Kaistia algarum: one gene and its partner. The protein of the gene in region 2 interacts with the protein of the main gene of each other region in a pairwise test. Links are inferred from orthologs where the notes say so. Each region holds a gene or a part of one and is shown on either strand. Other genes may lie near its edges.

Region 1 (3,725 bases), on a different replicon or contig from region 2:
GAGCCCTCTGGTGGCAAGGGGACAATACCGCGAACGACATCGCCTTGCCGCTGGCCAGCGATCCGCCTGAGCCGGTCCTCGGGATTGCGCTCCGGGCCTCGGCCGGATTGTGGGATGGAGTCCGCCTTGATCTGCTGGCCGCGCAGAGCCAATTCGGAAGGCTCGGCCTCTGATGAACGAAAGCGAGCGCTTGGGCCTGGCGAAGATGCGTGACGCCTGGATCGCCGGCGGCTCGGCCGCCGATCTCGCATCGCCCGAGTGGGAGATGATCGCCGCTTCCCTCCCGAAAGCCGAGCGCGAGAGGGCGTTGCTCATCATCGCCGGGCAGGCGCTCGAGATCGATTTCCGGCCCGCCGCGCCGAAGACCCTCATTCGGCGCCCGGCCTTGCCCGAGCTGGCGCTGCCAATCCTGCCCGACCGATTGCGGCCGCTCTTTCGCGCGGCATTGAGACAGACGCAGGACCCGCGCGGGCGGTCTCGCGTCGCGATTCTGGTGGCATCCCGCGGTTTCGTCGCGCACCCGCTCGACTGGATGCCGGCAGCCTCGAATGTCGCCGCACCGCCCGTCTATGCGCCTTGGGTCGACTGGCTGGCGCAGCCCAGCGGCGCGAGCGGGCCCGCGTCGGTGGACCTGACGACCGAGAACTGGGAAGATTTCTATCCGGCGGCGCGGCGGAACGCGCTGGCGGACATTCGTCGATCTGATCCCGAACGGGCCAGGCAACTGCTGGAAGCCAGGGCTGGGGCCGAAGCCGCCGAGGCACGGCTCACCCTGATCGAACTGCTGCGCGTGAATTTGAGTGCGGCCGACTTGCCGTATTTGCAGAGCCTTGCCGCGGATCGTTCGGCCAAGGTGCGGCATCTCGCTGCCAGCCTGATGGCTCGTCTGGGTCATGGCGCGGCCGACGACGAGAGCTCCAATGAGGCAGCGGAGCTTGCGGGATTCATCGAACCGGGCAAGGCAGGACTTCTGCGACGCGCTACCGTCTACAAGCCGCGCGAGCTCAAATCTCACGCGCAGCTGCAGCGACGGGCGCGACTCTTCGAGAGCTGCAGGCTCATCGATCTGGCGGCCAAGCTCGGTACTGGAGAGGAAGGCCTTGTTGCCGGCTGGCAGCTTGGCGGCAAGGATGAAGTCGACGCTTCGTTCGCTTCGATGGTCAACGCCTCGGCCGGCGATGTCGCCGTGGCTCAACTTGCTGGGCGCCTTCTCCACGCCGGCGACCTCCGGGCGCTGCTGCAGCTCGAAACACGGCTCGACCACAGCTGGCGCCGACGTTTCATTGAAGCCGTGCTGGCCGGTGGCAGCGCCGGCCTTCCGCTTCTGGACGCCATAGCCGACATACCGGCCGGCACGTTCGGACGGGATGAGTTGATCGGCTCACGCCTCTACAAGGAAATCCGCGCCGGCATTGTCGGCAATGACACAACCAAACGCGTCGTCCCCGACCTCAACGCCTTCGGCACTTTGGCAACGGCGGAGGCTGCGGCTGCGATCGCAGCAGACCTGACGGCAGCCGGTCTTGATCCCGTCAATCCGTCATTGGCGCTGCTGCGCCTCAACGCCGCGCTGGACGATCAGCAGGACCTAAGGAGAACGGTATGACCACCTTGCTGCGCCTGCCTGCCGAACAAGGCTACGCAACCGAACTGCAGGCGCTGGTGCGTGGTGACGACGCTCAAAGGCCGCAGGGCTGGAAGATGTCGCCGCGCGCCGTGCTGACCTATCTCCTCGGCGGCACGGCTGGCGACGGCACACCGATCTCGCCCAAATATGTCGGTAGCCGACGGCTGATGGAAACCGCCGTGGCAACACTCGCTACCGATCGCGCGCTGCTCCTGCTCGGCGTGCCCGGGACGGCCAAATCCTGGGTGTCGGAGCATCTGGCCGCAGCCATCACGGGCGATTCGACCTTGCTGGTGCAGTGTACGGCCGGCACGGACGAGAACCAGATCCGCTATGGCTGGAACTATGCGGAGCTTCTTGCCAAGGGGCCGAGCGAAACCGCGCTCGTACCGACGCCCGTCTATCGCTCCATGCAGGAGGGCAAGCTCTGCCGCCTCGAGGAGCTGACGCGCATGGGTTCCGATGTTCAGGATGCGCTGATCACCGTGCTCTCGGAAAAGATGATGCCGATCCCGGAGCTCAATTCGGCCGTCTATGCCAAGCGCGGTTTCAACGTGATCGCCACTGCCAACAATCGTGACAAAGGGGTCAACGAGCTTTCCTCGGCCCTGAAGCGGCGTTTCAACGTCGTCGTGCTCCCCTTGCCAAGCGACATCGAGGAAGAGGTGCGTATCGTATCGAAGCGTGTCGGGGAAATGGCCGGCGGGCTCGACCTGCCCGTGCCGAAGAATGTCGGCGAGGAAATCGCGCGCGTATTGACCATTTTCCGCGAGCTAAGATCCGGAAGCACGGCTGACGGCAAGGTCACGTTGAAGACGCCGACCAGTTCGCTCTCGACCGCGGAGGCCATTGCCACTCTGATCGGCGGACTGAGCCAGGCTGCCTGGTTCGACGATGGAAGATTGTCCGCGGCCGGGGTCGCCCCCAGCATGGTCGGCGCTATCATCAAGGACCCGGTTCAGGACAAGGCAGTGCTTGAGGAGTACCTCGAGACGGTTCTCAAGAAGCGCCCGGAATTTGCCGACTATTACACGGCGCTCAACGACGCTCTGTGAGATGGCGAAGGCGGAGAGGATCTCTTTTTTCGGCATTCGCCATCACGGCCCTGGCTCTGCGAAGAGCCTGCTGGCGGCGCTGGATGAGCTACGTCCGGTGGCCGTGCTGATCGAGGGGCCGGCCGATGCGTCCGACTTGCTGCCGATGCTCGCCAATAGCGCGATGCGGCCGCCTGTCGCGCTGCTCTGCTATCAGGAAGACGTGCCGGCAGCGACCGGCTTCTGGCCATACGCAGAGTTCTCGCCGGAATACCAGGCGGTACTCTGGGCGGTTCGCGAGGGCGCGGCGTTGCGCTTCATCGATCTGCCCGCGTCAGAGAGGTTCGCCCCTCCGAAGGCAGAGCCCGGAGGCGAGCCGCTGCAGGTTTCCGGCGAAACGACGAAAGAAACCGCCGCCGGGGAAGAGCCCGCCGAGGAACGACAATCGACCGCCGACGCTCCTGCGGAGCCCGCCTATATGGGCGACCCGATCGGAACGCTGGCGCGGATCGCGGGGTATGAGGACGGCGAGAGCTGGTGGTCGGACGTCATCGAACAGAACCCAGCGCCCGGCCCGATCTTCGCCGCGATCGCAGACGCCATGATCACGCTGCGCGACAACGGCGCCCCGCTATCGGCGTTTGAGGCGAAGCGCGAGGCCCATATGCGTCAGTCGATTGCGGCAGCCGAGAAGGAGTTTGAAGGACCGATCGCGGTGGTATGCGGCGCTTGGCACGTGCCGGCGTTGAAAGCGAAAATCGCCCGGAAGGACGACCAGGCCCTGCTCAAGGGCATGTCGCGCAAGAAGAGCATGACGACCTGGGCGCCCTGGACAGGTCCGCGCCTCGCATTCGGTCATGGCTACGGGGCCGGCGTGGCCGCACCCGGCTGGAGCCGGCATCTGTGGCAAATGCGGGACCGCACCGACGGTGCCAGCGTCTGGCTTGCCCGGATTGCCGCGGTGCTGCGCGCCAAGGGATATTTGATCTCGACGGCATCGCTGATCGACGCCGAACGCCTGGCATTGGCGCTCGCAGCGATCCGTGGCCGTCCCAAAGCCGGCT
Region 2 (4,281 bases):
GCGGCGTCGAGGAGATCGCCGATCTCACCGACCCCGTCGGCACGGTGATCGCCGCCTGGGACCGGCCGAACGGCCTGCACTTCGAGCGCGTCCGCACGCCGCTCGGCGTCATCGGCGTGATCTATGAGAGCCGTCCCAATGTGACGGCTGATGCCGGCGCACTGTGCCTCAAATCCGGCAATTCCGTGATCCTGCGCGGTGGCTCCGACACCTTGCGCACGTCATCGGTCATCCATGCGGCGCTGGTGCGCGGCCTCGAGGCGGCCGGCCTTCCCGGCGCCGCGATCCAGATGGTGCCCACCGCCGACCGCGCCGCCGTCGGCGCTATGCTGGACGGGCTCGGCGGCTTGATCGACGTCATCGTACCGCGCGGCGGCAAGAGCCTCGTCGCCCGCATCCAGGACGAGGCGCGCGTGCCTGTCTTCGCCCATCTCGAAGGCATCGTTCACATCTATGTCCATTCCGGCGCCGACCTCGCCATGGCGATCCCCCTGATCGTCAACGCCAAGATGCGCCGCACGGGCGTTTGCGGCGCCGCAGAGACGCTGCTCATCGACAAGGCGGTCGCCGCTACCCATCTGGTGCCGATCGTGCGCGCGCTGATCGAGGCCGGCTGCACGATCCGCGGCGATGCCGAGACCTGCCGCCTGGTGCCCGAGGCGTCGCCGGCCGCCGAGCAGGATTGGTCGGCCGAATATCTCGACGCCATCATCGCCGTGAAGGTCGTGGACGGGCTCGACGCGGCGATCGATCATATCGAGACCTATGGCTCGCACCATACCGACGCGATCCTCACCGCGGATCAGGAAGCGGCCGATCGCTTCCTCGCGGAAGTGGATTCAGCCATCGTGCTGCACAATGCCTCGACCCAGTTTGCCGATGGCGGCGAGTTCGGCTTCGGCGGCGAGATCGGCATCGCGACCGGCCGGATGCATGCCCGCGGCCCCGTCGGCGTCGAGCAGCTCACCTCGTTCAAGTACCGTGTTCATGGCGCCGGGCAGACGCGGCCGTGACGTCGGACGATCTGTCCGACCCTTCGCTTCGGCTGGCGCTGAAGCTGCCGCAGGCGAGCGCCGGGCAGCGCATCGGCCTTTTCGGCGGCTCCTTCGATCCGCCGCATGACGGCCATCTGATGGTGAGCCGGGCCGCCATCCGTCGCCTGCGGCTCGACCAGCTCTGGTGGCTCGTAACTCCCGGCAATCCCTTGAAGGAGCATGCACCGGGCGCGCTCGCCCGCCGCGTCGAGGCAGCGCGACAGCTGGCGCGCGGCGAGCCGAAGATTCGCGTCACCGCCGTCGAAGCGGCGCTCGGCACGCGCTTCACTGCCGAAACACTGGCCATCCTGAAGGCCCGGCGGCCGGGCGTGCGCTTCGTCTGGATCATGGGCGCCGACAATCTTCGCCAGTTCCACCGCTGGCGGCAATGGCGCGAGATCGCGTCGATGATGCCGATTGCTGTCCTCGACCGACCCGGCAGCACCTATGCGGCAACCGTTTCGGCTACCGCAACAGCGCTGGCTCCTTACCGAATCGGGGAAGATCGGGCCGGAGCCCTAGCCGGGCTCGATCCGCCCGCCTGGATCTTCCTGCACGGAAGAAGAACGGCCCTTTCCTCGACGGCGCTACGTGCCGCAGGAAAGACACGAGATGAATCATCTTGACCGCGGTTCAAACCGCGTCTTGAAAGCTTCACCTTCTCGTGCCTATGTTTTAGACGGGCAGCCTAGGCTGCTTGGGAGAGTTCCGATCACGGCCCTCTTGAAAGGCCCGATACGCCCTATGGCGAAAGGAAAGAACCACTGACGACGGCAATTCAAACCGAGGCCGCGCTGGAGCGCGTTCCTCATCGGACGGCCGTGCGCCGGCAGATTGCGGCGGACGACGTTCTCAAAATCATCCTCGACAGCCTCGACGATTCGAAGGCGGAGGAGATCGTATCCATCGACATCGCAGGCAAATCGGCATTGGCGGACTTCATGGTCATCGCCACCGGCCGGTCGCAACGCCATGTCGGCGCCATCGCGGATCATATCGCCCGCGATATAGCGGAGGCCGGTGGCCGCGTCGCGAGCGTCGAAGGCATGCCGCATTGCGATTGGGTACTGATCGACGCCGGCGACGTGATCGTCCATGTCTTCAGGCCGGAAGTCCGCAGCTTCTACAATCTGGAGAAGATGTGGTCGTCTGATGCTCCAAAGACCGGGGCGCTGCGTCCGGTAACGGAGAATCCGGCCGGCTGAGCCGGATCGCCCATGCGCATTTCGATCTTCTCGGTCGGACGACTCAAAACGGGCCCCGACCGGCTTCTCGTCGAGCGTTATCTAGAACGCGCCGTCCATGCCGGCCGCAGCCTGAGCCTTGATGTCGTCACTCGGGAATTTTCCGAGAGCCGGGCCGGTCGCGGCGAGGACCGCATGGCCCAGGAAGCGACGATGCTTATCGCCGCCCTCCCGCCCGGCGCCCGGCTGGTCGCCCTAGACGAAGGCGGCCGTGCTCCGACCAGCGTCGAGTTCGCCCGCAAGATCGGACGGCTGCGCGATGACGGGCTCGGTGACCTCGTATTCGCGATCGGCGGTGCCGACGGCCATGGCGCCGCGCTCAAGTCCCGCGCCGACGAGACGCTGGCCTTTGGTCAGATGACATGGCCTCACCAGATCGTCCGCCTGCTGCTCGCTGAGCAGATCTACCGGGCGATGACAATCTTGTCCGGCCATCCTTATCATCGTGAGTGACCGTCGCGCTTCGGCCGCAATTCTTGGCTAGCGAAGCAACAAGCGACGGTAGATTGGCGGTCGACCTTTGGGGTCGCGCTTGCGACCGTCCGGACACCTCCTTCGGGCCGTCGAACGTGCATCGACTTCAGCATTCCGCGCCGTCGCTAAGAGCTGCCGCGTTCGCCGCGCTGCTGCTGGCGCTGCTGTCGCCGGAAGCGCACGCCGCCGATGAAGGCGTCACGCCCGCAAGCACCGCGCCGACAGCGGCGGAACAAAGTGCCCGCCGCGCGGAACTCGACGCGATCACCCGCGACATTGACGTCACAAAAGAGCGACAGGAAGCCTTGCGATCCGAAATCGCAAAGCTCGACAATGACAGCACGTCGTTGACATCGGCGTTGGTCGACACCGGGGAGCGCGCCACCGAACTCGAGAAGAAGATCGACAAGGCCGAGCAGCGCATGAGCAGCCTGCTCGACGAAGAGAAGACGGTCCACGATTCGCTCGCCGCGCGCCGGGGAACCCTGGCCAATGTGCTGGCCGCTTTGCAACGTATGGGCCGCAAGCCGCCGCCCGCCATTGTTGTGCGGCCTCAGGATGCCCTCTCAGCAGTCCGAAGTGCCATGCTGCTAGGGGCGGTGGTACCGGAGCTGCGGGGCGAAGCCATCCAGCTGGCAGGTGACCTCCAGCATCTCCTCGCGCTCAAGGGCGAGCAGGAGCGCGAGCGCGACCGCATGCGCGCCGATTCGACCGCGCTCGCCGAGGAGCGCACGCGGATCCAGCTCCTGGTCGAAGAAAAGAAGAAGGCGCGCGTCGCGTCCGAGCAGCAATTGGCCGACGAGCAATCCCGCTCCGAGCAACTCGCCCGCAAGGCCACCAGTCTCAAGGACCTGATCGCGAGCCTGGAGAAGCAGGTCGCGGCCTCCGCGGATGCCGCCGCGGCGGCAAGCAAGGCCGAAGCCGACAACCAGGCCGCGCTCGAGTCCGGCAAGGCATCGCCGAACCCGGACAGCCTCGGCGCGCGCAACCGCATCGCGCCGGCTGTCGCCTTTGGCAATACCAAGGGCATGCTGCCGATGCCGGTCAATGGGGTCCAGATGAAGGGCTTCGGCGACGCCGACGGACTGGGCGGTACAACGCAGGGAATTTCGATCGCGACGCGCGCCGGGAACGGCGTATCGTCACCCGCCGATGGGTGGGTAGTTTACGCCGGACCGTTCCGGTCCTACGGTCAACTCTTGATCATCAATGCCGGCGGCGGATATCATATCTTGTTGGCAGGAATGGAGCGGATCGACGTCGAACTCGGGCAGTTCGTGCTGGCAGGCGAGCCGGTGGCGGTCATGGGATCGCGGTTGCTGGCCAGTAATAATGTCGACGGTATTGGCGCTACGCAGCCCATGCTCTATGTCGAATTCAGAAAAGACGGAACCTCGATCGACCCGGCCCCATGGTGGGCGCGATCCAACGACGAAAAGGTTGGCGGATGATTCGCAATGCTACCCTGCTCCTGGCCGGCACGATCATCGGCGCCGCGGCCACGGTGACGCTGAGCCAGATGCCCGGGC

What was found. The genes of interacting proteins can lie anywhere in the genome.
Region 1: the proteins of rsfS (region 2) and OSH05_RS20040 interact in binary tests that used the Escherichia coli proteins (3 or more experiments, as listed by UniProt). The link is inferred for Kaistia algarum from one-to-one orthologs.

Annotation. Positions count from the first base shown.
Region 1 is NZ_JAPKNJ010000003.1:359,386-363,110, reverse strand. The notes cover bases 643-3,642. They hold OSH05_RS20040 (ATP-binding protein), read left to right. Parts: upstream 643-1,602; coding sequence 1,603-2,682; downstream 2,683-3,642. Other genes in these bases: OSH05_RS20035 (DUF5682 family protein), read left to right, coding at 2,684-3,642; OSH05_RS20045 (DUF5691 domain-containing protein), read left to right, coding at 643-1,606. In the rest of the region: OSH05_RS20050 (SWIM zinc finger family protein), read left to right, coding at 1-173; more of OSH05_RS20045, read left to right, coding at 173-642; more of OSH05_RS20035, read left to right, coding at 3,643-3,725.
Region 2 is NZ_JAPKNJ010000001.1:2,331,222-2,335,502, reverse strand. Bases 585-3,547 are described here. They hold rsfS (ribosome silencing factor), read left to right. Parts: upstream 585-1,855; coding sequence 1,856-2,239; downstream 2,240-3,547. Other genes in these bases: OSH05_RS11215 (murein hydrolase activator EnvC family protein), read left to right, coding at 2,785-3,547; rlmH (23S rRNA (pseudouridine(1915)-N(3))-methyltransferase RlmH), read left to right, coding at 2,252-2,731; OSH05_RS11230 (nicotinate-nucleotide adenylyltransferase), read left to right, coding at 1,010-1,660; OSH05_RS11235 (glutamate-5-semialdehyde dehydrogenase), read left to right, coding at 585-1,013. In the rest of the region: more of OSH05_RS11235, read left to right, coding at 1-584; more of OSH05_RS11215, read left to right, coding at 3,548-4,203; OSH05_RS11210 (S41 family peptidase), read left to right, coding at 4,200-4,281. UniProt on the Escherichia coli protein: Functions as a ribosomal silencing factor. Interacts with ribosomal protein uL14 (rplN), blocking formation of intersubunit bridge B8.